DNA from 2 places in the Oenococcus sp. genome. Region 1 is predicted to be linked to the other one. Evidence: riboswitches for the same ligand, from Rfam matches in the RefSeq annotation. Region 1 holds a riboswitch; the other holds the start of a gene.
The links. Region 1 has a riboswitch for thiamine pyrophosphate ahead of ABF487_RS00630 (ECF transporter S component). Riboswitches for the same ligand answer to the same signal wherever they lie in the genome.
Positions count from the first base shown of each region.

Region 1 (16,102 bases):
GTGGTAAAACAAGCTTATTAACAGCAATTGCTGGCAGCAAAGACCCAAAAATCTGGCGGAATTCTTCGGCTAGAATTGGCTATTTCAAGCAGACACTGCCTCTAGCATCTCCTGATGAGACACTTTTTGCTCTTTTACGCCGGCAATCCAAGCAGACGAATCAAGTGATTCTTCACTTATTAGGCAGCCTCGGTTTTAATCAAACTCTATTTAACCGGCCGATGAAACTGCTTAGCGGCGGCGAACGCGTAAAAGCAAATTTAGCGGCCGTGCTGCTGGGCCGATTCAATCTATTGCTGCTGGATGAAGCGACCAATTTTTTAGATATCAGGGCCATGGATGCCCTGCGGGATTTCATTAATAGTCATCCTGGCGGTGTAATTCTTGTTTCCCATGACCAAAATTTTGCTGACCAAATTAAAGCAGGCCAATTAGAAATTCATCAAAAAGAGCTGATTAATCCAACTGTGCAGCCGAAATCGTCAAAAAGCAACCAGCTGCTGCTTTTAGAGCAGAAAAAAATCGAGCTCATGTCAGACCCCGAGCCCGATTTTATTGCCATTCGGAAAATAACAAGTTTGATTGCTGATTTAAGCCAGCAATCAAACTCATGCAACAAAATTTAATGATCCAAGTAAACAGCCAACTGGCCATCATGATTGATAAACAGCCACTTTTGCCTGCCATCCGGGTAAAAACGCATCTGGTGGTCGCCCAAATGGCGCATCCCCACCTGGCAGCCATCCCCATCAGTCCCTTCAGTCAGCTTCAGGTAATAGAGACCGCCAGGCAGATCAGCAAACAGCATCCGCCCACGCAGGTCTGAACGCGCCATGATTGGTCGCCCGCGGCGTTTTAAAGGTTTCTTACGGTTGACGGCCATTAAATAACCAGTGACACCGGCCATTTCTTGGCGGCGGCGGTCGTAAATCCGCAGTGCCAAATCAACATGATTTTTCGCTATCAATGAAGCATGAATACTGCGGTATAACCACCGTAATTGACCAGCGGCCAATAATAGAACTGCCGCTAAAATCGAGATTTGAATCCAGTTGTTGGCAGTCGCCGCCTGCCTGGCCTGCTGCCCCATGGCAGGATGATAAGCCACGCGATGGCCTGTGACCAAAAGCCGGTGGGAATTGATCATATAAGGCGTACAAGTCAGCAAAGTCACCAGATCACGGCCGGGCTCGATCCGCAAAGCACGATAATTATTCGGTTTAACGACACGAATCCGATCCACCCGATAAGCTAACTTCTTTTTCAGCACGGTCAGGATAAATAAATCGCCTTTTTTCAGCTGATTTAAATTCGTAAACAAAGTCCGTTGCGCCAAGCCGCGATGGCCCGTGATCACAGAGTGTGTGTTCGGTCCGCCCAGTGGAAAGGAAGTTCCCTGCAAAACACCCGCGCCGTAGTTTAAGATTTCTGAATTAGTCTCATCAAATAGAGGAATCCGCAGGCGTATCTTGGCAATTTCAACACTGCCGATCAAATGTTTTTTCAAATCAACACGGTGCGCGGTATCAGCCCCGGAAAAGGGGTCGACGCCTGGATGCAGGCCGAATTGCGTAATCTGCGCATTCTTTTTAGCCATGGCCGCTTCTTTTTTACTAATATCAGCAGCCGTCTCTTTTTCCAGCAACCTGATGCGCTGCTGGTCAATAAAATTATTCACAGCACCAACGTAAAAGGGATAAAGGGCAATCAAGGAACCAGCCATAAAGAGCAGGATCAGCCACAACTTGTTTTTGTGTTTTTTACGCGAAGAACGGTCTTTTTTCATGGCTGCTCCTTTGCTTTATCGCGATAAAAGCGGCGAATCTGCCAGTAGACAAAGTAGATAAATAATAATAAGGCTGCCGCAATCAGTGAGAGATAAAAGGTCAGATAGGTCGTCTGAGTGCTGACTGTTTTTTTCTGTGCCCGGTCAAATTGACGCTTATCCAATCCAACATGCCGGCCCGTCACTAACAGACGATGGGTATTAATCATATAGGGTGTGCAGGTGACAAGCGTGACAAGGTCCTGATCCTGTTTGATCTGAACATCTTTTAAATCGTCGGGCCGCACGACTTTGATGTCAAACACCTGATAAGCCAATCTTTTCCCAAGAATCTTCAGGAAAAATTTATCCCCTTTTTTCAGGCGGTCGATATGCGTAAACAACTGCTGGTCAGGCAGGCCATTGTGTCCGAGCAAGACAGCATGGGTACTTGATCCACCCGTCGGATAGGAACTGCCATCAAGTAACGTAATCCCTTTTTCCAGCAGGGTGTCGTTTGTCTTATCAAAAATCGGCAGGCTGAGCGATATTTTTGGAATAAAGATACTACCCAGTGAATGCTGATAATAATATTGGCGGCTTTTATTGGGCACGCGCTTGACAGCCCGACCAAGAATATCTTTAATCGGCGAAATCCCGATCTGTTGATTTTCAAGACTCTTCTGGCGGTTTTCTTTTTGCAGGCGTGTGATTTTAGCGGCCTGGCGATCGGCGTTACGTGAATTTTCCTGAGCAACCTTTTTGATCTGCCCTTGGTAGGCGAAATTAATCACACTGTCGGCGGCAAAAGGATAGAAGAAGACGAGAAATCCGATCAAAAACATCAAAGCAATGAACAGTTTTAACAAGACGTTGAAAGTTTCCGGACGATGTTTTTTCATCATTCCTGCTCCGCTTTCCAGCTAAGAAAAACTCCGGACCTAGAGAAACGGCATCCGAAGTTTTAAACAACTTTTGAAATTAGATTTCTGTTTGGTCTTGACGCTTCTTGTTCCAGAGATAGGCACTTGCCATCAAAATCGAACCGATGACCAGGAAGATCACAATTCCCGAACCGCCGGTAGCAGGCAGTATACCCTTTTGAATATTGACAATCGTGATTGTGTTTCTGTCACCATAGCTGCCCTGAGTCACAGTGAACTTAACAGGAGCGGTCAAAAGCGCATAACCTGTAGGTGCTTTTGTTTCCAACAGCGCATAGCTTTCGCCGGCTGCCAGCTTAGCAGAGTAGGCAAGGCCCTTCAGGCTCAGCATGCCTGCGGCATCAGAGGTATAAACAGTTGCGCCTGCTGCTGCGGCATTCCAAGTGTAGCTGCCGTCAGCAGCTTGTGTTGCGTAGGCAACGATGTCGCCACTGGCATTAACTCTCACGAGCTTGAATTCAGCACCAGCTAATTTAGCGGCACTTTGCTTGTCTTCCTTTATGAACTTAGCACCGCCAGTATAGATAACCGGTCCCGGTGTATCAGTTGTTGTCAAGTCTGTCCCATTTCCGATAGCCAGAGAAGCAGTGTTGTTCAATCCGGTATCGGGTGTTGCGGCATTAGTCAGAACTGCCTGATAAGTAATCATTAATTTCTTACCAGCTTGTGCACGAACAGCTGCACTGCTTGTATCAAAGGTAATCTTGTAGCCCAAGCCTTTGCCGGCTGGCTGATTAGCAGCAACTGTATAATCAGTGCCCTTGACCAAGCCTGCAACAGCAACTGAGGCTGTATTAATATCGATACCAAGATCAGGTGTATCAACAACAGTAAAGGTATCTTTGTCCTTGATGTTCCAGGGAACAGCGACCTGGATTGTATAACCGAAGGTCTGGCCGTAAGCAGCGTTGAAAATCTTGCTGCCATCAGGCAGAGTCACAGTCAAATCCAGTTTGCTTTGATCAGTCAAATCCTTAACGATCGGATCTGCCTTTTCATTTTTTGGATAAACATGAATATTGGTATTAATCTGTGTATCAGAACCGTTAGCGTAGATTGGCATAGCCAATACGATTGGTGCGGCTTTGGCAGTCACGTTCGTTGGTGAATCAGTTTCAAGGAAAAGATAAACTTTATCCTTATTGCCATCTTTTAAAGCGAGATTCATAAACGTGTAGGTGCCGTCAGGTGCTGTGGTAACGCCGCTGGAAAGCATTGTTGCATATGCCGGCGCACCATCCGTCGAAGCTGCCTGAATTTTAGCGATGGCCTGCTGGGCTGTATCGCCGGACCCACGGAATGTCAGATATTGATCGGTAACATCGTAGGCTGTAAAAGTAACGCCTGCGAGCGGCATGCCGCCAAAATCCGTTGTAACTTCACCGGTATTTTGTTTATCAGCCGGTAATTGTCCTTCATCGAAAACCCGCTTGTGCAGTGTCACATTAACTGTACTTGTGTCGGCTGCAAAAGCCTGGGTTGAAGCAACGAAAGATGAAAGTGTCAGCGGAAGCAGCAGAATTAAGCCGGCTATAAATGTCCATAGCTTATTTTTCATTTTTCAAGGTTCCTTTTCTTTTTTTGAAGCCATATGAAACTGGTTGCTAATATTGCCAGCAGTCCGGCTAGAGAAATAAGACCGATTGATTCGCCCGTCTGGGGCAGGAATGGAAAGACCTGGCCGTTGCTGCTTTTAACTGCTTTTTCGTAGTTATAGACTCTTGGTGATGCGTTTTTAAAGACATCGGCGGGAATCTGCCCGGCTACTGTTTTTGCAAGTGCCTGGCCGTTGACCGTGATTGCCGGTATATTGGCCAATGCTGAAGCAGCGGGGATTTCGACTTTGATCTGCGTGGCCGCAGCCGAAATTTCATATCCTGTCAGTGTCTGCAATTCTTCAAAATAATAGCTGCCGGCCGCCAATGTGCTGTTATCCAAAGCTACCAGGCCATTAGACCCGGAAACGATTTTTCTAACAGCAGGATCGGTCAAAGGATGATCGCTTGCCTGCCAGCCGTTTGCATTCGTCAGATAGCTTTTCTTGCCAGCGATCAGCTGATAGAAAGCGAATTTAGCGCCTGCAAGAGGCATCTGCGTATTCGTCCGTGTCCGCCCGTATTTGAAGAAATAAGGAATCCGGTTGACGATGGCGGACTTCGTGTAAAGATGAATCACAGACAGCGGGACATTGCTGTTCATTGCGTAAATTGGCAGACTGAAGGCAATCGGATCCGACCGCTGTTCAAACATCAGCTGGTTAACCGACTGTTCGTTGTTTTGCAATTGCACAATCAGGTAAGCCTGCTGAAGGCCGTTTGTCAGGTTAAATGAGGCAATGCCTTGGGCATCAGTGGTTTTTTCAGCCACTTTGGTCAAGCTATGATCAGCAATATAACTGTTGATGGCCGCTTGATCCATCGTCTTAAATTGGCTTAGGAAAACAGCCGAATCGCCTGAGTAGCTTTTCAATTGGTTACTGATGTCGTAAACGGCAAAAGCCGTATTTGCACCAGCAATCAGCCCATCCGAGCCGGCCCGTTCTAACCCGTCGTTTGCCGTTTGGGCCGGCAGATTATCCCAGCTCAAACGATGATGGAGCATGACAGTCACCTGCCCGCTTTCATCGGCCCGCGCAATCGAGGTCTTGACACCATTGACAGCAAACAAGACACCCATCAGAAGAGACGCAATAAGCAGTGATAATATCTTTTTAATCATGACTTATGCCTCCTCTTAATCCGAAATAGATACAGGCCGCTGGCTGCCAAAGCAGTCAGAATAAAGGAAAGCGAGATAACGGCATATTTTTCCGTTCCAGGTCCGCCCGTTGCCGGGAAGACGTTTTTCACAGTATTTTTAACTGTCAAAGCGATTTTATTATTGCCGTTAGCTTCCAATGAAGAAGTCCAGCCATCACTATTCGTCACTGTGACAGTGCCGTCAGCAGCAATTGTGACTGTAATGGTCTTATTGAAGGGCATATAACCGTTAGGGGCTTGTGTCTCTGTCAGCGTATAGGCGCCAACCGGAAGGCCATTGAAGGTAAACGTTGCTGTTGCACCGCTCTCTTGAGCGTTAATAACCGTACCATTCGCGTCTTTTAACGTGAATTGTGCACCAGTAAGCGACTTGCCAGTCGTCTGGTCGATCTTATTGACCACCAGATTAAAGGCTTTGAGCGCATCATACTTGGCCAGCACAATCACAGGTGCACCGAGAGTAGTCTTCTTAAGGTAGAAATTGTCGACACCCGGCAGCGCCGCAGACGTGATTTCTTGATTACTTGCATTAAAGAATTTTCCTTGATCATCAACACGGAAATTAAAGGCCGTTGTCTCTAAAGCGTAGCCGTCCGGGGCTTTGCTTTCCCGGATTTGATAATAGCCCGGTGTAATTTTCGTATTTGCTGATTGATTGCCGTTAATCGTAATCGGGCTGAAGGATAAATCGACAGTCGTCCAATTACTGTTGTATTTCGTAATCACAAATTGCGATCCTGCCAAAGGAGCTTGGTTGTTGCGGCTGTATTTCTCCGCATTGACGCCGAGTTCGCTGTTCGTGATTGTAAAGACACCGTTATTATTAGCAATATTGGAAACAAATCCTGTCACTGCATCTTCGGACACGACCGTATAAACGAAATTCGCACCTAAATTATTGAACTTAGGCAGATAAACCGTATTCGCGCCGCTTTGCAGCTGTGTGAAGCTTTTTGTCCAATTGTCGGACTGAGCCAAGGACCCTTTAGCTTGCTGCCAAGCTGTCGGTGACGTGGTCGAAGCACGATTGACAGTGAAGGCAACCGCTGATGGTAATGGGCTGGCAGATGTCAGCAGATTCCAAAGCTTGTTGACCTGTATCGAGACGCCCGGTGCTTTTGCCGAAGGTATCGCAAAGTCAACTTGGTTGGTCGGGTTGGCACTGTTAGGGGTTAACAGAGTCCGCCCGTTGGTCTGATACCAATGATCAGGCTGGAAAGCCGCATCTTCAGTATTAATGCGAATCTGATAATGAATCTGAACTTCCTGATTCAAGCCGATATTTAGATTTGTCGCCTGCAGATTGCTGCCTGAAATCACAGCCGTCGGCAAACTCGTAATCACATTGCTGCCGACACTGTTCACTGATAAACCAGTCGGATTGGCATACAAGAACTGGCTGCCAAGCGGGTCGTTAATAGGACCATTACTGATTGTGCTGAAATAGCTCAGTGCTAGTTGCGACTGTTCGTATAAATATTGCTGAATAGCGGCCGGCGTATTGGCAGCTTGATAGTATGGCAAACCTGTTGAATCAGTACTTGCTAAGAGCTTCATTCGTTGTTCAACTTCAGCCTGTGTTAAGTAAGTACCATCGTTAGCTAATTGGATACCTAAAGCATGAATTTCAGCACCAGCCGCCTTTTGAATTCTAGCCTCACCAAGCGTGGCCGCCCAAGTATCAGCAATCGTAATACCACTCGCTGAATAACTACTGTTGAGTCGGGAAGTATTTCCTGGTTGATCCAGTGTCGTCGAAAAGCTTGTACCGTATGCCAGGCCACCGATAATGCTTGCATTCGTGACTTTGTATGAGAAAGTCGGAACGCCATCTGTCATCAGGATCATCATTTTCTTATGATTGGCCGGTAAAGATGCCAGCATAGTACTACCATCACGAATACCCGACTGAGTGAAGGTACCGCCAACAAACGTTGGTGACAAAGCGGTATTGATTGCCGCCGCTTGAGCACTTGTGACTGGCGCAGGATTCACATGTGCACTGGCATAATTATTACCAGGACTAGAATATCCGACTAAACCAACATTGATTTTATCAGCATAACCGGAATTCAATAATGTTGCTAAGAAATCTTTGACACCTTGCCTAGCAGCCGCCGCTTTGGCTGATTCCATACTGCCTGACATATCAACAACCAAAACAATATCCAGTGGATCAACCTGCTGCTGCTCATTACCTTTGACATTCAGATAAACATCATACAGACCAGGTACAGCAGTTTGTTTCGCATACTTCCGGATCGCAAAATCCGGATTATTTGTATTGCTGCCGTACTTGATATAGGAATTAGTCTTATTGGCAGGATCGCCATTCCAAGATGTCACCCCGTCCCAAGCACCAGCTGTACCGCCTTGATGATTAACAACATCCGTCTGTCCAGGGATGCTCCAGCTATTTGCCGGAGCCGGCCGCGTGCCGCTGCTATCGGTCTGATAATTCGGTGCGATATTAGAATAAACAGTCCCGGCAGCCTGTGCAGACCTATTTGCATGCAGTAGACCAGTCATTGGCAGGAAAATAGAAAAAAGCAAAACCAGCAGTGAAAAAATGGTTAAATTTCTTGTTCTTTTCAAGTCATCATTGTTCCTTTCTTCATAACACACGACCAAGAGAACTTATACGCAATTTCCACCATGGCCCAAAATGATCGTGGTTTATGATTGTTTTCCTCTTAAGATGTATACGAAGAAGGACAAAGTGATTTCCCAAAAACCTAGACTGAGAATACCTGTCCGCGTTAAATATACCATAAATTGTAAGCGCTTACAATATGTTTACCACTTGATTCTAATAAAGATTTGTGATAGCGATTCCACATTTTTCACATTTTCGATTATTCCAGAAAGAAAAATAGAACGATCTTGATCTTGACATTGACCTTAGGTCATACTTTAAGCTAATCTTTGTCAAGGAGGCAGCATGTATCAGACCAATGAATTAGCCGAGCTAGCCGGTATCACGCCCAGAGCCGTTCGATATTATGAAAAAGAAGGCTTGCTAAAAGCCAGACGCGAACCCGAAAACAACTACCGGCTGTTTGATGAGCAGCAAGTTGATCGACTCCAGCAGATTCTCTTTTACAGGGAACTCGACTTGCCCATCCAGCAGATTAAAAGAATTCTATCGTATCAACATATTGATCGTTTGCAGATCTTAACAGTACAAAAACAGGCCTTGCAAGCTAAAAGACAAAAGCTGGACGCGTTGATCAGGCTGGCTGATCAGACAATTCTTGACGAGAAAGGACAAAAACATATGACAGACGAAGAAAAATTCACAGCTTTCAAAAGGCAGATGCTGAAAACAAATGAGCAAAAATATGGTGACGAAATCCGAGAAAAGTACGGCAGACAAATCGTCGAAGAAGCCAATGCAAAGATGCTGCACATGACTGCAGCAGATTACGAGCGTTTTCAAAATTTGGAAAAAGATCTATTCAAACAGCTGATCACACTGTTAGCAACTCAGGATCTCAATGGTCCAGAAGCCAAACAGGTTTTTGAAGACCATAAATCTTGGCTGAAAATGACGTGGACTAGCTATTCCCCAGCAACTCACCGCGGCCTAGCAGAGATGTACCTGCAGGATAATCGCTTCCAAAGCTACTACGATGATACAGTCGGTGTCGGCGCCACGGCCCTGCTTTGTAAAATTATCAAAAAATACGCAAAATAAAAACGGGTTTTGCCCGTTTTTTTAATCATCATTTCCTGACAAACAAACTCACAACATGTTGCAAAACCCGGTCCAGATAACAGCCAGGCGTTAAAGGCGTCTCGCCTAACAGCATGCGGTACACAATAATTGCCAGGATCACGAACAGTTCGACTGCAGCCGCAAAAAAGAGTGTAAATAGCACACCATCTAAATAAGACTGTTTAATCTCTTGTTTGACCCGCTTATAATCGCGTGCCCATTTCAAATTCCTCTGTTCTGCCTCGGACAAATACCAAGTGTGAACACCGCCTTGATTCGGCGACTGATAAACTCCCTTTGATGCCATGCTGCTCCTAGTAAAATCAATTTTCAGTTAGAAATTAAGATCATTATATGGTAAAAATATGTTTCCACCATTTACCGAAAAGTGGAACTTAATATAAGCGTTAATTTTATCACGTATTTTGTCATCAATTTTCCTATTATGAAGCAAAAGGAATCGCACTTTAGCCACTTATAAAACCCTTGAATTGTCCATATATGCCGATTCGGTGTTTTTTTATAACTGTTAGATACATCATCGCTTCTTGGAAATTGTTGTCCTAGAATCTTCAAACATGGAAGCAGTTGCCTGCCAATGCTTTTTTTCAAAGATGCCGCTGTCTTTAGCAGCTCATCTTGGCTAATCGCCTGCTTCCAATATTGTTCTGTTGCAAATTTTAACTCTCGATGTGCACCTATCCTGGGAAAACCGATGATAGTAGTTGTCATAAAAACCTCTTTTCAAATATCTACTCATTGACAAAGCAAAACTTCTGGCACTTCCTAATGCGTAATCACACAAACACAACAGATTTCAATCCGGAAACAAAGGTATAAAAAAATCGCTCCTGAAATACAGAAGCGATTAACGCGTTACCATCCTGCTTTACTTGTTTTGTTGCCAAAAACAAGTCTTGCCAACCATCTAAAGCAAAGCGTATGAGCTGCCTCTAATGGCGTGCCCGGTAACGAGGGCCATTCCGTCTGGTGTTTTCCGTAAACGGTTCGCACCAGCCAATCACCGGCCATGTTCATCTCTCCCCGCACGTTGGCTTGCATCAAACGCCAACTTTCTCTGCTTTGGTTCAAAACTACTCTCCGGATCAAGTCGTTTGAAATCTATGACTCCCAAGATAACACAAAATTCCTAATTGTCAAACTAATCAAAAATTACAAAAATACCACAGCAAGTTGCATGACGACCAGTAGTACACTCGCAATCACGATATCTCTTTTTTTGATCACAACTTTTTTAAAGTGAGTCCGCGGCGCATTCTCAGTGAAGCCATGAGAAATCATGGCCGTCGACAGACGGGACGACCAGCGCATGGAAATCAGAATAGATTTAAAAAATAATTGCGGTGAATAGGGCGCCATTTTGACGCCGCGCATCATAGCAGCAACGCGAATTACTTTAATTTCCTGTTTGACGCGAGAAACAAAGGACAGTGCGCCGCGCAAACCGTAAATAAACACAGTCGGAAGATGAAAATTTTGTTCCAAAGAATCCAACAGCCAGTCCATATGTGTCGTAAATGAGAAAGCGGCACCCAGATAAACATAAGCTAGGATACGTGTCATCATGACCCAAGCCATCTCCCTGCTGCCAAAAGTATTAAAGGATGTCCAGGCGCCGAGCATGGGAATGATCGGCAAAAAGATCAGCAGCAAATAACGGTGCCAGCTTAGTCTGGAGGCCAACAAGTAAATTATGGTACATCCAGCAACGACTAAATTAACGCGATAATCCAAAATCACCGTGATTTCCAGACTGACAATCAGAATTAAAATAAATTTGATACTCGGGTTCATGGCATTCATGATAAACGCTCCTGATAATGCAAAGTCTGATTCTCTAGTCGCAGATAAAAATCGACTACCGGCAGCAATTGATCCAATTGGTGACTAATGATCACAAAACGCTGACGCTTGCGATCGGCAATTTCACGTAAAATGGCGGCCACCTGCCTAACAGATTGAAAATCCAATCCAGCCAAAGGTTCATCGAGCAATAAGACCGGTGTTTCCATAATCAGCATCACAAGCAATTGCAATTTTTTCTTTTGGCCGCCAGACAGTTGATAGACAATGTGATCACCGAGGCCTGACATATTCAAACGCTGCAAGTAGGCCGCGACCGCTTCTGGCTGCCAATTCTCTGGATGACGCGTTTGCTGCAAACTTAATGCTAATTCCTCATCAACAGTCATTCGCAAATACTGTTTCTCAGAATTTTGAAAAACAAGTGCGACTTCCTCCAAATAAGAAGGAACCTTTAATTTAGAAATATCCCGATCTAAGTAGGTGATTTCCCCCTCGTAATCTTTCAACCGCGTTAGGGCGTTAAACAAAGTTGACTTGCCAGTTCCATTATCCCCAGTCAAAAGTGTAATACCGGCCGCCGCTAAAAGCAGATGCTGAATTGAGAAAAGTTTTCTGTCCCCGACCGAGACCTTTAAATCATCACAAACAAATGCGCCCCTTGTTGGAACTGCGAAATCAAAAACCTGTTTAGTCGGCAAACGTTTCTTAAAATCACTTTCGCTGATCGCCTGAATCGTTTGGTCAGCCATCAGCCAAACTTGATTGGCTAGGTCCTCATAACCGGATAAATCATGATCGACAACAATAATGGTCGTGCCGTCTGCTTGCAGCTGCTTGACTTTTTTTAGTAAATAACGTCTGGACGGCTGATCGATATTAGCGAAGGGTTCGTCTAAAAGCAAGACTTTACTCTGCATAGCCACAATGACAGCTAAGGCAACTTTTTGTTTTTCGCCGCCAGACAGTGTATTTATTTTTAAATTAGACAGTTGGTTAATCCCGACAAAGTCAATCGCTCTCTGTGCTTCTGCTTGAATTCGTTCTTGAGGAACCTGCAAATTTTCCAGCGTAAAGACCAGTTCATCAAAGGGTGTTGGCATAGCAAATTGTGTATTCGGATCTTGAAAGAGCATACCAACATGACGAGCGCGCTGATTGGCCGGCAGATTATCGACGATCGTATTATCGGCAATCACCTCACCTTTCAACTGCGGATAAAAGCCTGCCAAAACACGCAAGAACGTCGACTTTCCAATACCAGAAGCGCCAATCAACAAGTTAAAACTAGCATCCTGAAACGAAATACTGAGATCATTAATAATTTTTTTATTGCCATAAGAAAGAGTCACATGGCTTAAGCTGGTCGTCATTTATCCCGATATTTATCCGTTTTCTTGGCAATCGTGAGTACATCTGATTTTGTTGCCATGTTAATTTTGCTATAAACCATGACCGGTACATCTGTAATTTGAGCAGCAACTTTGGGCAACTCTTTTAAAATAGCCATCAACTGGTCGTAGTCGCCTTCCAAGGTAGATTCAAACGGCCCGACCTGATAATTAACACCACTTTTATCAATATAAGCAATCACGTAATCGACAATCCGAATGACGTCGTCCCGATCTGCCGTGATGGGCAATACTTGCACTGCAATACTAGAAATCATTTAACAATCTCCGATTTATCGTTTGAAAGAATGCCCGATTTTGCAATTAGTTTCTCCGTGAAATACACAATCACACCCGAAAAAATGGCAGCTGAAATCAGACGCGTGATAAACAGACCAATCAAAAGTCCTAATGCGTATTGTGAGTAACCGTTTCTCAATAAATCCCAAATAAATGTGACAAGCGTAACAGTCACAACCGACAAAGATAGGCTCATCTTATCCCAGCGGCGGTAACCAAAGGCGGCAAAGCCAATTTCCGTCCCAAAACCCTGAATAGCGCCAGCGACGATATCCATAATGCCCCACTGTGAACCAAAAACCATTTCAACGATTCCAGCCAGTGTTTCCCCAAGAATAGAAGCACCAGGACGACGTAAGATATAACCCGCCATTGGTCCAGCCATCAGCCAAGGGCCAATGGTGGCATCATTGGCAAATGGACTGAGTCCCATCGGTGTTAGCACGGCTGCGAGGCCGTTATAAGCAAATGCCCATACCCAAAAAATAAAACCAAAAAAAATACTGATCAAAGCCAGAAAAATGAAATCACGCAAGGACCATTTTGTATGCATAAGATACCCTCCAAAAAAAATTTTTTAAACATCGCCATGCAGGACTTACCATCAAAAAAGCCAGTCTCTGTAAGAAGACTGGCTTGAAAAGTATCTATTACGACCGAATATTTATGTGATCAGAACAACGAGCACACGATAATAAAGCGGTAAATCTCTCAAGTAATCTCCCTACGCTAGTGCAAACTAGATCAGGTTATGTGGGTGTAATCTCAGCCTTCAGGCACCCCAGATTTTGATGTTTTGGTTATTTGCGATCAAATAACAATCTAAAGTTTATCATAGCTAATTCCAGCAAGCAAACGCAATTACTGATGATGATCGCATACCTTTTTCCAAATACATAATTTTCTATTTTTTGAACAAACTGAGTCTCTTGGAATCACAGCATCTTCATAACCTAATGCCGACAGTTCTTAAGCCAAGGCACGGCGGTCAACCCAAAAGATTTGATTAGTACCAGTAACTCGCACTTGTGCATATTCATATAATCGCGGCTTCGTTCTGCTGCCGCGATTGGTCTCGACAACCGCTAGCACAGTCACAGTGCGATTTTGCAAATTCAAACTGCTTAACGATGCTGTTGGCAGAACCGTATCATCACTCGTCAAAGCCGGACCATCGGTATAAACCATATCCTGCCGTCCCCAAGGTTCAATGATCCGAGCTGAACTGGCAAAGTTAGTGATTGTCCGCCTTGTGGCATAAGGCTGTACATTCAAAGAACGAGCGTCGACCCAAAAAGTCTGAGAACCATTCGTAACCTGTACATAGGTGTAGCGAAGATTATTGCTTGCGCGCGTCGTCGTGACACTCTGAAGAATCCGAACCGACTGATTACGATAATTATCGATTGAACCATTGCCGTCCAGAGTAGCAGTGCTGGTCAATGCCGGCCCTGCGTTATAGATTGAGTCAGTGCGGCGGCCAGGATCGATAACCGCATAATGGCCAGTTGATGCAGTTGGCGCAGATTGGCTGTCAAAAACCGAAACAGATCGTGTGTCAATCCAATATTCGTTGATACCAGCACCATTTTGAATATTCTGATCATGAACGCGCAAATAAATATAATGCTGACCGTTAGCCCGAACTGTATCCACAGACTCAAGCACAGTGACAAGATGATGATTGACGGAATTAGATACCGCAAAATAATGTTGCGCGCCAGGTGTCGATAAGGCTGCAGCATCCTCGTAAAGGCCATCGTGACGAATGCCCGCCGCAATATAGGCCTGGTAATTCAATCCATATGAACTGTGAACAACAAGGGAAAACGGTGCAAAGTTCAATGCACGTACATCGACCCAATAAGACTGATTGCCATCGCTAACATAGGCGTACTGATAATCTCGATTATTAGTCTTTCTGTGAGTTGTTTCGATTTGCAGAACATACACATTATGCCCATTGAAGTCAGAGGCCCGCCCGTTACCACCAGCAGCAGAGGTCTCCACGCTTGTGTTTGCTGGGCCAAGAAGATAAATACCATCATAAGGACGGCTGGCAACGGTTGCCCACTGATTTCTCGGTTGACTCAAAATAACCGAATCATATTCATTAGCAGCCACACCTCGCTGGTCGATCCAGAATATCAAATTGTTCTTATCGACGTCCCGAACCCTCAAAAATGTGTAATAGCCGCCATTAGAACGGACTGTTAATACTTGCTCTAGTACTTGAACACGGTCTCCTTGAAAATGCGAAGAATGATATTCAGCAGAAGGTACATTCGTATCAGCGGAAGTAAGCGCAGGCCCATTTAAAAAGATACCTTCATCGCGGCCGGACAAATTCCTGATTGTGCCGGTATAATTTGTCGCATTAGAAGACACAATTGCAGCTTCATAATGATCGACTGTGGCCAAAAGAGCACCAATGGCTTTAGCCGAGGCACTTTCAGCAATCGCTCCTTGAGCCATGACAGAACCCGGAATCACACTGGTCTGATCCCCGTTAATAGCGATTTCAAAAGAAGGGCCGAAGGTGGCATAATTATTGGCCCCGGCCGCGAAATTACGATTCGTCATATAAGTGGTAATAATCACACGATTACTGTTGGGCACTTTGATCGCAAAATAAGAATAATTGAAAGTCTTACTATTGCCAGGTTGCGAACTTGATACGACTAAGCCGTTGCCATTCAAAGGACGGTATTGACCGTTAATCGTATCCGAAACAAAGCCTAGCATCATCACATTATCTCCGTTGTCAGAGTTATTAATCGAGGAACGCCCGATCCTTGTCGAGGTAAACAAGTAATACTTGCCATTTAGGTAAACCATCGATGGGCGCTCTAACTCTTCTGAAGCCAAAGTTGCTGTAATTATCGGTGCCATAACCGTGACGCTATTGTCATCGTTCAGCTTAATCAAACCAATCACGGAATTGGCAACTTTAGCAATATTGATACTGCCACTATTAGAAGCTAGCAAAGAATATTGCTGATTGACAGCATCTTGAGAATCCGATGAATAGGAAGATAAATTATTCAAATCTTGAAGATGGTCTGATGTGTTAATAGGTGCCGAACCTTCAAAAGCCAAGTAACGGTCGACGCCGCCATTTGCATTGGCAACGAAAATGATATGCGGGTCACGCAGAGCCGTATCCATTAACGGCTGGCCATTTTTCGTTGCCTGGACCTTACCGTTGTAAGCTTGTTCATTGGTCATATATTGCTGGCCGTCAGCATCAAAAATAATATGATCATCCAAAACTTTCGTGTAGAGGCTATCATCGGGATTCGCATATAACCCAAGCTGCGCCGTCGCTAAATGCGAATAATTATCAGCAATTTCGACAGAGGTGTAATAAAGCTGAATCGTATTATCCGCATTCAAGATAG
Region 1 covers NZ_JBDNNF010000001.1:122,726-138,827, forward strand. Annotated here, with positions in the region: gene ABF487_RS00570 (ATP-binding cassette domain-containing protein) at 1-626, shown strand, start outside; gene ABF487_RS00575 (class C sortase) at 623-1,786, opposite strand; gene ABF487_RS00580 (class C sortase) at 1,783-2,670, opposite strand; gene ABF487_RS00585 (SpaH/EbpB family LPXTG-anchored major pilin) at 2,747-4,267, opposite strand; gene ABF487_RS00590 (pilin N-terminal domain-containing protein) at 4,264-5,427, opposite strand; gene ABF487_RS00595 (SpaA isopeptide-forming pilin-related protein) at 5,424-8,063, opposite strand; gene ABF487_RS00600 (MerR family transcriptional regulator) at 8,410-9,165, shown strand; gene ABF487_RS00605 (hypothetical protein) at 9,194-9,493, opposite strand; partial or broken gene ABF487_RS00610 (hypothetical protein) at 9,782-9,918, opposite strand; gene ABF487_RS00615 (energy-coupling factor transporter transmembrane component T family protein) at 10,360-11,001, opposite strand; gene ABF487_RS00620 (ATP-binding cassette domain-containing protein) at 11,007-12,383, opposite strand; gene ABF487_RS00625 (MTH1187 family thiamine-binding protein) at 12,380-12,679, opposite strand; gene ABF487_RS00630 (ECF transporter S component) at 12,676-13,254, opposite strand; TPP riboswitch at 13,406-13,495, opposite strand; gene ABF487_RS00635 (glycoside hydrolase family 68 protein) at 13,671-16,102, opposite strand, start outside.

Region 2 (16,102 bases), 320 kb from region 1:
TCATATATGTTGTGTTGACAATCTTTTAGTCGGCATTAATATCAATAAACTTGAATTGGTCAACATCGAAGAGGCCTTGATCCGTGATCTTTAAGCTTGGAATAACTGGCAGAGCCATGAAAGAGAGCGTGAGGAAAGGATCAAAATTAATATCATCTGATATGTCTTTGAATGCCGATAGCAGTTTCTTTTGTTTATCAATCACTTCTTGGTACGGCTTATTAGACATTAAGCCCCCAATTTCAAGAGGCAGTTCACGAGCAAAACCATCTTTGTTAACCAAAATCAAGCCGCCGCCCATGCGCTTTAAGCGATCGTAGGCGATAATCATAGCCTTGTCATCAACACCAGCGATAATCATGTTATGTGAATCGTGAGCAATGGTTGATCCGATTGCACCTTCTTTAAGATTAAAGCCGTGAATAATACCCAATCCATGACCTAAATTATGGTAGCGTTCGGCCACGACAATTTTTGCATAGTCCTCATCGGCAACAAAATTACCTGTTTCATCACGAGAAACGGTCTCCACAGTATGCTGCGTTGTAATATGATGAGGCTGGACATTAATGACGTGAGCGCGATCACTTTTTAAAGGCAACTTGAGATCATCCAGAGTTAGATGTGCACTGATAGCCGGACTGGTAAAAGTCAATACTTTGGAATCGAGTTTGTCTACCCATTTACCGGCGGTCATGACTTTCTCGGCCTGGAAATTCTTGGGATCTGACGTCAAAACTAAGTCGGCAATATAGCCGTCTGTCAGCGCACCGACATTTTCCAAATGTTGTGCCACGGCGGCATTATAACTGGCAATTGTAAAAGCTCTTTCAGCTGGAATGCCTTCATCAATTGCTAAACGGACGTTATTGTCGATTGATCCTTCTTTTTGAACATCAATCGCGGATTTATCATCCGTGCAAAAAGAGAAATAGGACTGATTGTTTTTATGGACAACCGGTAGAATTGATTTTTCATCGCGTTCAACAGTTCCTTCACGGATAAAAACCTTCATACCGGATTGGATTCTTTCTAAGGCTTCCTTGCCGGATGTGCTTTCGTGATCGGTGTCAATTCCGACAGCTCTGTAAACAGCTAATTGTTCACGCGTTAAGCCTGACCCGTGTCCATCGGCGTGGTGGCCTGCTGCTTGAGCATCTTTAATTTTTTGTAACATGTCTGGATCTTGGTTTTCGACGGCTGGAAAATCCATGACCTCGGCTAAACCATTGATTTCTGGGAAACCGTAAAAAGGTTTTAAGGCATCGGCGTGTAAAACAGCACCTGCGTGTTCGAAATTTGTGGCTGGAACCGAACTTGGCAGCATGTAGTGAATATGCAGAGGCGTGTTTCTGGCTTCTTCAATCATATAAAAAAGCCCAGAGACACCCGAGACAGACCCTATTTCATGCGGGTCGGCGAAAATTCGAGTGACACCGTGCGCTAATTCCAGTTTGGCTAATTCTGATGGTGCCAAAAGTGATGATTCGATGTGTAAATGAGCATCTATCAAACCCGGCACAATATATTTGCCTTCTGCGTCAAAATCGTGAGCAGCTGTTAGTTTTTCTGATTTACCACGGAAATAGACAGCTCCATGATCAATCCATAAATCTGTATCTTCAAATTTTTGGTTAAAGACATCCAAAATTTTGGCGTTAAAAATGTGTAAGTCAACTTGCTTTCCCATATTGGCAACCATTATGACATAACAAAAAGCGAAAAAGAAAGTCTTTGTAAGCTAAACTAACCAAGATTCGGGTTAACTAATACTTCTGGGCCGCTTTCTTTACCGACAACAACTTCGCTAACCATATTAAGGAAAAGGCCGTGTTCAACCACGCCAACAGTTTTGATTAATTCATCTGCCAGTTCGACCGGTTGTGTGATCTTGTGCAGATGCAAATCCAAAATAATATTATTGGAGTCTGTTTTAAATACATGGCCCGCTTGATCTTTTCGAATCACCGGCTCAAAACCTGCCTGGTTGAATTTTGCGAGAACATGCTGGCTGCCAAATGGAATTACGTCGACCGCCAAAGGAAAGGCACCAATTGTGTCGACAATTTTAGATTCATCGACTACCCAGACAATTTTTTTGGAATTGATGGCAACGATTTTCTCCCACAGCAAGTTGCCGCCGCCGCCTTTGATACCGTTAAAATTGCTGTCCACTTGATCAGCACCGTCTATCGTGAGATCAATACTGTCAACTGAATCCAAATCAACAACCTTGATACCTAATTTTTTAGCTTGCGTCGCAGTTAAAATGGAAGTGGCAACGGCTGTGAATTGCAGACCCTCTTCTTGAACACGCTGGCCAAGTTCATCGACAAGCATCCGGACAGTCGAACCACTGCCAAGGCCGACTATCATACCGTCTTTCACGTAATCGGCTACTCGAACTGCAGCGGCCTTTTTTAATTTATTTTGAAGTTCCTCGTTCATATCTTACATTATAGTCTTTCCCTTTAATTGGCTGATATACTTAAAAACAGAGGGGCTTTAATATATGACTGCTAATGAACATCGCATGGTTTTAATGGCACTTTCTGCCAATCTGCCGCTGGCTGAGAAAATCGCAAAACGTCTGCATCAACCTTTGGCCGATGTTAATTTGGATCGATTCGCGGATGGTGAAATTCGCTTGAACATTAATAATTCGGTACGCGGAGACAATGTCTTCGTGATTGCACCGACGGCCGCTTCACCGCATGCCAGCGTAAATGACAACATTATGGAATTATTCATCGCGGTTGATGCTTTGAGACGAGCTTCGGCTCATGCAATTAACATTGTGATGCCTTATTACGGTTATGCTAGGCAGGATCGAAAGGCGCGCAGTCGAGAATCAATTGCTGCACGTATTATTGCCGATCATCTGGAACAAGCTGGTGCCACACGTGTGATCGCCTTTGACCTGCACGCATCTCAAATTCAAGGATTTTTCGATATTCCTGTCGATCATTTGATGGGTGCGCCAATCTTGGCTGATTATTTATTATCCAACCACTTGATTGATCCAGAAAATTCAGTTGTTGTTTCACCAGACCATGGCGGTGTCCGTCGAGCTAGGGAACTGAACCAGTTTTTGGGTCTGCCGGATTCTTATGCTGTGATTGATAAGCGCCGTCCTGTTGATAAGAAGAACACGGTCGAAGTTTTGAATTTAATCGGAGACGTCGATGGGAAGACCGCCATCATCATTGACGATATGATCGATACAGGGCATACGATTGTTGAAGGTGCCAAATTGTTAAGAGCAAAGGGTGCCAAGAAGATTATTGTTGTTGCCAGCCATGCCTTGCTATCGGGCGATGCACCGCAATTACTGCAGCATTCTGATTTTGATCACGTGATCGTGACCGATTCGATTGATATTCCAGAATCCAAGCGTTTTGACAAGCTGCAGATTGTCAGCGCCGATGATTTGTTTGCTAGAGCCATCACGGCTGTCCAAGAAAACGGCAGCGTCAGCCCATTATTTCAAAATAGATACCACCGCGGATTTGAAAGCGATTAAGTTTTAGGCTGTCAGTATTTTTTGCATCTTGCGGTGCTGAATGTTAGCATCCAAAAAGATGTCGCCATAGGCGGCGTATCCTAAATTTTCATAAAAAGAAATTGCATGAACTTGAGCCTCCAGCTCAAGTTTTTTTATATGTTGTTTTTTGGCGTCGATTTCAATCTGTTTCAATAATTGGCTGGCAAATCCTTTTCCACGAAAATTTTTGAAAGTTGCAACACGCCCAATGTGCCAGCTATCATGATTCACTGTGTAGATTCTGCTGGTCGTGGCCGGCTGCCAGTCCTGCACATAGCCGACATAATGCAGACAATGGCCATCTTGCCCGTCTATCTCGTCTGCTGGGCTGACATTTTCTTCCAGCATAAAGACAGCTCGGCGGATTTTCATAGCATCATCAAGAACTTTGCCAGGTCCGAACTGGCTGGCAATAATTAATTTTTCGTTATCTGACATAATCACTTAATTATAGGCTGTTTTGCAAAATCTAAAATGGTCTTATACAAGGCTGAAAATTGTTTGGATTGTTAATAAATTTTAGAAAAAAAGACGGCTTCATTATATAATTGCCCTTATGGTAGAAGCGATACATCGGCCGACTCGTTTGGAATTTTCCAAATCTGCTCTGGCTTATAACGTTCAATATGTAAAAAAAGTCTCTGGTGCCAAATTATTATGGCTGGCAGTCAAGTCTAATGCTTATGGGCATGGGCTGCTTTTGGTGTCAAAATTAGCCAAACAAGCAGGAATCGATGGTGTGGCCGTGGCTGAGATTGATGAGGGTATCGCGATTCGTAAAGCGGGTTTGAACGATTTCATCCTCATTTTAGGGCCGACAGATGTTGCAGACGCGCCTCTGGCCGCTAAGTACGGTTTTTTAACGACTGTGCCTTCTTTGGATTGGTTAAAGCAGGCAGACAAGTTGTTAGGTGATCAGTGTTTGGCAGTCAACTTAGCTGTCGATACAGGCATGAACCGGATTGGGGTTCGCGACAGACAGGCGCTGCAGGATGAAATTGATTATTTAAAAGCACATGAGGACCATTTTAAGTATCAGGGGATTTATACGCATTTTGCCAGTTCGGATAATGTTGATGATCGTTATTTTCAAAAACAGAAGCAGCGCTGGTATGATATGACAAAGGGTTTGCCGATGCCTGAATTTGTGCACGTCATGAATTCAGGCGCGGCTATGTATCACGCCGATGAATTGCCTGGATGCAACAATATTGCTCGAGTCGGTACAGTGGTTTACGGTGTTGAACCCTCAGAGGGAGAACTTGGCCCAATCGACAAATTAAAGGCTGTTTTTCAATTAAAATCAGCTTTGAATTTTGTCAAGAAAATTCCCGCCGGCGAAGGCATTAGTTATGGATCTAAATTTGTGACAGATAAAGACAGTTGGATCGGCACGATTCCGATTGGATACGGGGATGGCTGGCTGGCTGAATATCAGGACTTTTCGCTTCTGATTGATGGCCAGCGCTGCCGACAAATAGGCCAGGTTGCAATGGATCAGATGATGGTTTTGCTGCCAAAAGAATATCCAATCGGGACCGAAGTGACTTTGATCGGCAAAGATGGCAGCGAAGAAAATACCTTATATGATCTGCATAAGCATTCAGGTGTGCCGCCTTGGAAAATTACAGTTGCTTTCTCGGACCGTTTGAAAAGAATCGTGGTGGATTAATGGCAAACGATTTATTTGATCTTGCAATAATTGGTGCTGGTCCAGTGGGTCTTTTTGCGCAATATTATGCCGGTCTGCGTGAATTGAAAACGGCTTTGATTGAGGCGACACCGCAATTGGGCGGGCAGATTACAGCTCTTTATCCTGAGAAAAATATTTTGGATGTGGCTGGTTTTCCCGGTATTTCTGGCCGTGATCTTGTCAAAAAATTACAGGAGCAGGCTAATCTGATTGATGGCAAAACTTTTTTGAACTCCAATGTCACGAATTTAAGAAAACAAGATAGTCAATTTGAATTAGAAATTAATAATCATGCTTTGATTACAGCTAAATCAGTCATTATTGCCAGCGGAAATGGTTCTTTTAGCCCCCGTAAATTGTCTGTACCTGGTGCTGAGGAAACGTTCCAAGCCGGCAGGATGCGATATCTGCTGCCGAATCTGGCTAAAAGCCCATATCAGGATTTCACTGTGGTCGGCGGCGGCAATACAGCAGTCGATTATGCACTGGAATTAATCGAGCACGGTAAACAGGTACATCTGATTCATCGTCGGGATCGCTTCAGAGCGCTAGAATCCTCAATTACCAAATTACAGCAAAACCCGCTGGCAACTTTTGAAACGCCTAATAAAATTGTCGGTCTTCAAATATCAGACGGTCGTTTGGCAATTCAAATGCAGAATATTGACGATGACCGCTTGCAGACTATTGTGACCGATCAATTGGTTGTTGGGTACGGATTTACTGCCTCATCGGCCAGCTTGGACTTATGGGAGACGCTGCCAGTCAAAATTAACAATGGTTTTGTGACTGATCCCACACAAATGACCTCAATTCCAGGCATTTTTGCGGTCGGGGATGCCAGCAGTTATGCCGGAAAAGCGGATATTATCGCCAGCGGTTTTGGCGAAGTACCAACAGCTGTCAACTCGGCTGTCAATTATTTTGATCCCGAACGCGGCGGCCCAGCCCATTCCACAAGTTTGAATCTAGGAGAATTTCATGACTGAATTAAAAGCTGATACAACTTTAAGCAAAGTATTTTTGGCCGCTTACGAAGACGAAAAGGATACGACGGCCAATTTGGCCAATGCGGCAGCTGTATTATTCCAATTTGTCGAGGACATTAACTGGGCCGGTTTTTATCTGTTTTCTAAGGAGGATGGCGATTTAGTCCTAGGTCCCTTTCAAGGCTTGCCGGCCACGCCACGGATTGCCCAAGGAAAGGGCGTTGTAGGGACCGCATTCGCCAAACAACAGATTATCATTGTACCGAACGTTCATCAGTTTGCCGGACATATTGCATGTGATCCAGCCTCAAATGCCGAAATTGTCTTGCCGCTGACAAAAGCTGATGGCCAAAAAATCGGTGTGATGGACATTGATTCGACAACAATCAACCGTTTTGATGAGCAAATTAAGATGGATTTAAATGACTTTTCAGCAACTTTGATTGCCCACATTTAATACCCGTCTTTTTGTTCGGCGTTATAATGATAAACAATGACTTCAGCTCTCAAAATTTTTGCCGGCCATATTATTAATCGTTTCAATCCTAATCGTAGTCGCGCTGCCTTCCTATGGCTGCTGACCTTATTTTTTTGGGCAAAAACGTTATTAGCCTACTTTTCAGATTTTGCCGGTCTTGGTGCGGCTGATCCTTTCCAATTTTTTATTATGATCATTAATCCTCTGGCCACGATGATCATTATCTTTTCACTTGTTTCATTCATTAAGCACAAACTGCCTTTCTATATCACGGCTTTGAGCGTTGACGCACTGCTGACGCTCCTTTTGTATATTAACTGTATTTACTATCGAGAAATGACTAGTTTTGTATCAGTTAATGTGATGCTGGGCTATTCCAAAGTGAACCAAGGCCTTGGGAGCGCATCTTTGTCTCTCATGCATTTTCAGGATCCATTTTACTGGCTGGACCTGATCGTTATCATCGTTTTGCTGCTATTGAGACGAGTTAGGATGCAGGAAAAATCAGTGAGCAAGCAACACTCTTTTCTAGCTTTGTCTTTAGGTTTTTTGGCTTTATGTTTTAATTTATTTTTAGCTGACTGCTCGCGTCCACAATTGCTGACACGTGGTTTTGATGATACATATTTTGTGAAATACATGGGAATCAATTTTTACACGGTACAAGACGCGATTAATACTGTGCAGATCAATACCCTGAGAAATTCTGCTAAACCAAGCGATTTAAATCCAATTAAACAATTTATTCGATCACATTACGCCAAACCGAACAAGAAATATTTCGGAATTGCCAAAGGACGCAACGTTATTTATATCCATTTGGAATCCTTTCAGCAGTTTGCAATCGACTTGAAAATTAATGGTCAGGAAGTCACGCCTTTTTTGAATTCCCTTTACCACGGCAAAGATACAATCGCTTTTTCCAATTTTTTCCACCAGGTAGGACAAGGGAAAACTTCAGACGCGGAAAATATGTTAGAAACATCGACATTCGGCCTGCCGACGGGATCACTATTTAACAAATATGCAACCAATACCTTTCAGGCTATGCCAGCTATCATCAATCAGCGCAGGGGCTATTCAACAGCCGTTTTTCATGGAAACGTTGCTTCTTTTTGGAACCGGAATGTCGTTTATAAATCACTAGGCTATCAGCATTTTCTTGACGCCTCTTATTTCGATGTTAGCGGGTATAAATCGGAGGGCTGGGGTCTGAAAGATAAGCTCCTTTTTAAGGATTCCGTTCCGTATCTGGAAAAAATGCAGCAGCCCTTTTACGTTAAATACCTGACTGTGACTAACCATTATCCGTTTCAACTCGATAAAATTGATCAAGACCCTAAATTCCAGACAACCGCGACCGGCGATCCGATTATTGATAATTACTTTTTAACGAACCATTATTTGGATCAATCTATCAAAGAATTTTATGCTTATTTGGACAAAGCCGGCCTTTTGAAAAAATCCATCATTGTTTTGTACGGTGACCATTACGGCATTTCAAATTCGGAAAATAAAACCTTAGCCACTGTTTTCGGCCGCGATCCAGCAACCTGGACAGCAAACGACGACGCGCAATTGCAGCGTGTACCTTATATGATTGATATTCCGGGCAGTAAAGTCGGGCACATCGATCCAACCTACGGTGGTGAGATAGATGCCTTACCAACTTTGGAACATTTATTGGGAATATCCAACAAACGTTATCTCCAATTTGGCCAGGATCTGCTTAGCAAGCAGCATCAACAGTTAGTGGCCTTTCGTGATCAGGATTTTGTGACACCCAAATATACTTATACTGGCGGAAAATTATGGGACAATGCCAGTGGACAGCCGATTGACGAAAAAACCATGTTACCAAAACTTGCTAACCAAGTGAAAAAATGGCAAGACCAAGTCAGCGACGAACTGTCTTTGTCAGACCAATTAACCTATAAAGATTTGATGCGTTTTTATCACCCTCAAGGTTTTACAGATGTTGATCCTAAAAGATATGACTATGGTATCCGCAACACACGCCAGCAATTGAATAGGCAAAATCGTATTTTAGGCAAAAAGTCCACTTCTCTTTGGTCGAAAAATAATGATAAAACCACAGCTAGCCTCTATAAGACTGATGCACCAGAACAATATTTTAAGCCTTCTAATTGGGCTCGAATCCAGTATCACAATCCTGATGATTCGGCAGGACGGACGAAATAAAAAAGACGCCGTAAGACGTCTTTTTTAGCGGTCGAAAAAATGTGCTTTGATTAAAATATAGATTTCGACAATGATTAATAGTCCTGTAATTGCAAAAGTCAGCAGCCAAGAATAGGGCATATTCGTAAAGGGCAGTTTCATATTCATCCCGTAAAAGCCTGTCACAATTGTCGGTACAGCCATTAATGCTTGCAGCATTGTCAAAATTCTTAATGACTTGTCCAAACGCTGATTGTTCAAATTGGTATAGGCACCTGAAATAGCGCCAATCACTTCAGCTGCTTGATTTGCCATGTCAACAGCTTGCGTGTTCTCGACAAGTACATCGGCAAAGTATTCTTTTTGCCGATCATCTACCTGACCGCCCAAATAGGCTTGCAGTCGTGAAATGGCTGTCCGATCAGTTCTCAAAGAATCCAGCATATAAATCATTTGTGTTTCCAATTCCATTAAAGATGAAATGGCACCAGATTGAATTTTTTGTCTGAGATTAGATTGAATGACGTTCCGCCGCCGGTTCACGGTTGTAATTGTGCTGATGTATTCTGCAATTAAAACTGAACTGGTATTTAAAAAGATATCTATTGCTGTCAAATGGCTTTTGTCGGGATAATTTTCCCTGGCTGTAGCAAACAGTTTTTCAGAAATTCTGGTCGTTGTCGAACGAGCAATGGTATAAAAATTGCCTTTTTTATCAATCAGCATGCCAACTGGCTCTGTGGCAGCCAAGCGGGAATTTGGTGTGATAATATCAAAGACAATCAGTGAATTTCCGCTAACCGAATCGATTTCAGTACGGGCCGATTCATTTGGATCCAAGGCATAAAAAAGCATCTCACGGGTCACGCCCAGTTTGATTAATTGATCCTGTTCTGCTTGGCTGGGATCTTGCACCTCGTACCAAATCAGTTTTGTATTTATTTGATGTGTTTTCAGCATTAGAAAAACCAGATTAACATCGCCAAAAATAAACTGGCAAACAAGAACAATAATAGCACGACCATCTGTTGACGTTTTTTTATCAACAGCATGGCAGCAAATTCTCGAAACCATCCGGAAGCGATATAATTTTTAGGCGTTTTTGCCGGAATGGCCGTGATTTTGATCTTTTGTTTTTTGGCAAGGTATGCGGCCCTGGTCAAATGATAAGAGTTACTAACAAAGGCCAGCTGTAGCGATTCACTATTATGATGTTCTTGGCTAATGAGCTGCAGGGAATTTTTAAAGTTTTCACGTGTGTTCGTGGATGAATTTTCGTAACGAATTTTATTTTCCGGGTAACCAGCCTTGAGTAGTTCCTGGCCGATGGCCGCCGCCTCACTGAGTTTTTCATCGCTGCCTTTTCCGCCAGAAGCAAGAATTATTGCTTGTCCGTGATTTTGTGCAAAAAAGATGACTGTTTTGATGCGTTGGGCCAAACTGGCAGAAATTTGCTTGCCGTTGATTAATCCAGCTCCCAAGATAATCACATAATCATAGCTGCCAGCTTGCCTGGCGGCACGATGGCCCTGCCAATTAATTAAAAATGTCTGTGTTAGAAAATTAGCGAATACAAAAGCTAAATAAATCGTAAATAGCGGGGCAAAGGCAAGCAACGCTGCCCAAGCAGCTGGCAGTTTGATCTGGAAAAAATCCATGATTAGCAGTATACAGATGACTGTAAAAATGAAAATAACCAAATCGGTCGCGAAATGATATCGTGAGCGGTATTTCTTGTTGGCTGATAGCCTAAAGCTCCAAGCAACCAGCGTTAGTGCGGAATAGAGGGCTAGGCCGATAATGGCAGCTGCGAGTATGCCGATAGCAATTGAAACGACAGTAAAGGCCAGCAACCCCCGATCAGCCGAGGCCAACAGGAAAAAAACCAGCAGAGAATAAAGGGATAAGTTTAAAAACCAGCCGCACTTGAGAGAATAGCGATTGAGGTGCGAGACAAAAACTGCTAAGAGCAGAAAAATCAGCGCCAACCCTAGCGGTATGACAGGATTAATGCCGCTACTTAAAAGAATTGTTTGCAACTGTTTGAACACAAGTTCATTTTATCAATGCAATTAAAATACTTAGGACAAGAATCAGAATAAATAGGTAAATTTCTTTCGCATGAATTGATTCATGATGATAATGGCTGCGTTTCTTCCCTTCCAAAAAACCGTGGGCATACATAGCCTGACTGAGATTGTTTGACCAGACAAATGAATTATAAATGGCTTTTACATATAACTGCGGGGAAAAGACAGTTAAACGCACACCACGCATTTTGGCAGATGCACGAATGATCTTAATTTGACGGGTCATTTTTGGCAAGAAATTCAAGGCCCCTAAAATTCCATAAACAAAAGTCGGATTGACATGCAAGTCTTGTTCAAAACCACGCATTAAAGCGGTCATCGACTGGCTGAAGGCTAGCACACTACCGAGAAAAATATAGGCGTACACACGCGTCGCCATAATCCAAGCAAAGGTTTTTGAATGGTCTGGGCTCATGGTGTAATACATAAACCAGCCCCCGACAAAAGGGAGAATACCGACAATAATTAACCAAAGAATTCTTTTAAAAGAAATTTTCTTATAAATAACGTAGATTAAGGCACATGCCGTGATGGCTAGGTTCAGCCATAAGGACCTCACAAAGGCCAGCTCAATTGCAAGTGCAAGAACAAGAAGGAATTTTAAGGACGCTCTCATGATAATTCCGCCAATCTGATGAGTTTGTGATCTTGAATTTGATAAGCATGGTCAATAATTTGATCCATGGCGAACAATTGATGACTAATAAAAATTTTCGTAGCCGCTGAAGTTTTTAACAACGCAATCAAATCAAGGACAGATTTTTGATCTAGTCCGGCAAAAGGCTCATCCAAGAGAATGGTGTCGGGAGATTGAATCACAAGCAACAGAAGTTGCAGTTTTTTCTTTTCCCCACCGGATAATGTGTAAACTGAAGCATCCAGGCGATCCTTTAAAGATAAACGCGTCAGCCAATCTTCTATGGCGGCGGGAGCCATTGCTTCATGGAAACTTTTGTGCTGGCTTAAGGACAGTTCTTCTTGAACCGTGATTTTTAAAAAACTGTCGCTAGGATTTTGAAAGGCCAGTGAAATTTTTCCGCGGCTAGTAATTTTGCCGCTAAATTTTTGCAGACCTGAAATGGCTTTTAACAAGGTCGATTTGCCGGTACCGTTTTCACCAACAATTAAAACACTGCTTTTGTCAGGTATCAATGCAGAAGCTTGATCAAAAATGATTTGATCGGGAAAAGAGATGGAGAGCCGATCAATTTTAATCCTATCCGACTGAAAATCACTTTTTAGATGGAAGTGATTCTGTCTTTTAAAAGAATCATAGAATTGACGGAAATCCGTTTTTGGTAAGGATGTAATTGTGTGCTTATCAAATAGAAAAATGCGCTGTGCGAGTCCGTCGTAAATTAAAGGATTGTGATCAGCTATCACAATTGTCCGACCCCGCCGCTGCAATTCCTGCACTTTGGCAAGCAGAAACCGGATACTCTGCCGATCGATACTGGCAAAAGGTTCATCTAAAATAACGAGTTGAGTACCTAGATTGACGGCTTCTGCCAAAGCCAGCCGCTGCTGTTCGCCGCCTGATAAGGTATCGACCAGTTGGTTTTTTTTGTTTTCTAGGTGAAACTCCGTCAGGATCTGATTAATTTTGTTTTCAATCTGATCGGCTGGATATTGCAGATTTTCCAACAAAAAGACCAGTTCGTAAAAGGGTGTTTCCATTGTAAACTGCTGGCCAGGGCTTTGAAAAACACGTGCTGCAGTTTTATCATATTTTGCCACGAGTTCATTAATAAAAGTTGTCTTGCCGGAGCCTGAAGCCCCAGAAAGTAAAATAAAGTCACCCGCGTTAATACTCAAGTTGATGTTTTGCAAAATCGTCTGCCCATCAATTTCAATATTTTGATTTTTAAAATCAATTATCGACACTTATTTAATCAGTTTAGCTTTCTTTAGAATGGTGTAGATCAGATAGACCACAATACCGGCGAAAATCAAAATCGATAGGTAAGAAATGACAAAAAGTGACAAAGTATAGCTGATAGGAAAACGGTTATACGAATTCTGAAAATAGGTAAATCCGAAAGTGATAACTGTTGATGTCAATGTGGAAAGCCACAATCCGGCAAAAGGACGTTTATAACCTGTCAGGGCAAAACCTGCTTCTGTACCCGCCCCTTGTATGAGGCCGCTGAGAATATCGGAAATGCCCCAAGCTGATCCAACCGCCATTTCTACTGTGGCGGCTAAGGTTTCTCCAAGCAAGGATGCACCTGGTTTTTTGATAATCATACCGGCAATCGGGCCGGCCATGACCCAAAGGCCGATTGTCGCTGCTGTGGCAACCTGCTCAGAAATTTGCGAAGCCCCGATGGTTTGTGCAAGTGATTGATCAGAGACCAAGCTGACCAAAGGACCGCTCAAGCTGACCATGGTATTCCAAGGGATACCGAAAGCAAAAAACAGAATGCCGAAAATCACACCGATCAGACCGATTAAAATGACATCCCTGATCCGCCAATTTTTTGTTGATGTGTGTGCTGTCATAAAATAAAATTCCTCCAAAGAATAACAAAAAGAGCCGAAAGATAACGACTCTTTTTGTTATCTCCCTACGCAGGTACTAACCTACAGGTTCAATGGGTAATTCTCAGCTTGCTATAGGCAAGCACCCCAGATAGAAGTATTCAGCTCTTTTAAATTGATTCTAGCATAAGTTTATTGCACAAGTTTGGTTCTTTTTAAAAGACTGAAGATTAATAGATTAATCAGGCCCGCAAAAACAAAGATCGACAAAAACCAAATGACAAACAAAATCAGCACATAATTAACATCGAATTTGTAATAAGAACGCTCAAAGTAGTGGTAAGCAAAACTAACAATACTGCCGGTAATTGTAGATAGCCACAGACCAGCCATTGGCCGCCGATAGCGGACACTGGCAAAACCGATTTCAATGCCAGCACCTTGTTCGATGCCCCATAGCAGAGTTGTAATTCCCCAAGACGACCCGATGACCATCTCGACGGCCGAAGCGATCAAATTAGACAAGAAAGCAACACCTGGTTTTTTAATAATTAAAGCTGCAATCGGACCCGCCATCATAAACAGGCCAACTGTTGCTGCTGTTGTGACTTGAGCTGCTACCAATGAGGTCGATAAAGAGCTCGCCAGTGAGTGGCCGGTCAAAAAAGTTGCTATAGGCGTTAGGATACTGATAAACAAGTTATATGGCTGGCCTGAGGCAAAATAAACGGCACCGAATACCACACCGACTAATGCTGCTAAAATGACATCTCTGATTTTCCAATTTTTACTCTTCATCTGCACCTCGTTATCCCTTTAAATGTTAAAAAGCGCCTGCACAAATCTGGAAGCGCTAAAATTTTAACATAGTGCAATTCTACCAATTTAATTTTGTCATCTCACAACATTTTGTTAACAAAAGTGTCAAAGAGTATCTGGCTCTGCTCTTGATCCCCAAGCATGTCCGCGGATTGCTGCGGCAGGATAAACGGCTTTTCTTAAATGGCCAGCCTGTTTCGACAGCAGCTTTATTGGCAGCTTGCGATAAGCTGAGTTTTAAATTATCTGCTGATGATTTTTCAGAGAAACAGCAGGTATATCCGTCCAACAATCTGCAGCAGATTTCAATCGTTTATGAAAACGATGATTGCATCATCGTTGATAAACCAGCTGGAATGAAAATGCATCCGCACTCACCCAATGAGACTGATACCTTATTGAATTTTGTTCAAGCTGCCTTAGCCGGCCGTCGATCGCACGGCCTACCGGCCTCTGCCTATGTGGTTCACCGCATCGATACTGATACTTCAGGCTTGGTTTTGATTGCTAAAAATCCACTGGCTGCTGCCGTTTTGAATCAGCTGATTGCCAAAAAAATCATTAAAAGAACCTATTTAGCCTGGGTATCTGGCCATTTATCTGAGCCAAACAGCACTATTACGTTGCCAATTGCCCAGGATCCGAAAAATCCGTATGTCCGTATTGTTGATCCATCGGGACAGCCGGCACTGACGCGTTGGGTCAAAATGCATGTTGTCTATCAAAACACTTTACTGCGTATTCAGCTGGCAACCGGACGGACGCATCAGATCCGAGTTCATCTGGCTGCTATCGGCCACCCGTTAATTGGTGATCGACTATACGGCGGACCGGATTATCCACGCCTGCTGCTGCATTCGGCCAGTATTGAATTGCCGGATTTATTTACTGATTATCAGCAGCTGCGGCGTGTGACCTCACCGCTGCCGGCGGATTTTCCCAGACAGCTATATTTGAGGTAATTTTTTAAACACATTACCTTGACACACATAGTAATATGCTGTAAATTAATACATGAAGGATGAGGAGGATCAATGGCTCAAGAAATATCGAAAGATATGATTCGCGGACTGACAGGTGCGATTGTATTAAGTGTTTTAGAGTTTGAAGATTCCTATGGTTATCAGATTTCCAAACAGATCAAACAGATCACTGATGATCGTTACGAACTCAACGAAGCCACTTTGTATACCGTTTTTCGCCGTTTATCAGCTCAAGGATTTGTGAAAAGCTACTACGGCAATGACGATGAAAATCAAGGCGGGCGCCGCAAATACTACAGTTTGACCGAAAGCGGCAAAAAAGAGCTCAATCGATCCCGTACCGACTGGGAATTTTCAAAAGAAATTGTTGATGCGCTGCTGCAGGAGAAGAAGAATGGATGACTTAATTAACAAAAAGCTGACAAGACTATTTTCAGGCTATGAAAAAACTGCTGATTTAGATGATTTGCATGACGAGATTTTCGATGATGTCAAAGAAAGTGCCAAAGATTTGCAGCAGAAAGAACACCTCAGCGATGAGGAAGCTGTTGACAAAGCATTTTTGCAAATGGGCGATCTGACAAAAGTGATCGATCAAATTGGTGAAAAAAAAGGAAACGGGACTTTTAAATTCAATTTTCATTTCCTCAGTCAACAGGATAGCGAAGTTGTCTACGAAGATGAGTTTGCCTTAGACGAGATTGAAAAAATCAATCTCAAATTCCATTCAGATGCTGTAAAAATTATCTCGACAGATTCAGACAAATTGAAACTGACTCAGTATAAAAATCCGCAGACTGCTGATGATCCGATCGTTCAAGTCAGCAGCCAAAACGGTGATCTA
Region 2 covers NZ_JBDNNF010000001.1:443,974-460,075, reverse strand. Annotated here, with positions in the region: gene ade (adenine deaminase) at 26-1,690, opposite strand; gene rpiA (ribose-5-phosphate isomerase RpiA) at 1,747-2,448, opposite strand; gene ABF487_RS02265 (ribose-phosphate diphosphokinase) at 2,513-3,523, shown strand; gene ABF487_RS02260 (GNAT family N-acetyltransferase) at 3,527-3,982, opposite strand; gene alr (alanine racemase) at 4,101-5,216, shown strand; gene ABF487_RS02250 (NAD(P)/FAD-dependent oxidoreductase) at 5,216-6,226, shown strand; gene ABF487_RS02245 (GAF domain-containing protein) at 6,219-6,683, shown strand; gene ABF487_RS02240 (LTA synthase family protein) at 6,720-8,906, shown strand; gene ABF487_RS02235 (magnesium transporter CorA family protein) at 8,931-9,845, opposite strand; gene ABF487_RS02230 (YdcF family protein) at 9,845-10,936, opposite strand; gene ABF487_RS02225 (energy-coupling factor transporter transmembrane component T family protein) at 10,941-11,591, opposite strand; gene ABF487_RS02220 (ATP-binding cassette domain-containing protein) at 11,588-12,859, opposite strand; gene ABF487_RS02215 (ECF transporter S component) at 12,860-13,477, opposite strand; TPP riboswitch at 13,523-13,616, opposite strand; gene ABF487_RS02210 (ECF transporter S component) at 13,649-14,254, opposite strand; gene ABF487_RS02205 (RluA family pseudouridine synthase) at 14,326-15,237, shown strand; gene ABF487_RS02200 (PadR family transcriptional regulator) at 15,310-15,660, shown strand; gene ABF487_RS02195 (DUF4097 family beta strand repeat-containing protein) at 15,653-16,102, shown strand, end outside.
Region 2: linked by a shared signal. The riboswitch ahead of ABF487_RS02215 (ECF transporter S component) and the one ahead of ABF487_RS00630 (ECF transporter S component) in region 1 are both predicted to bind thiamine pyrophosphate.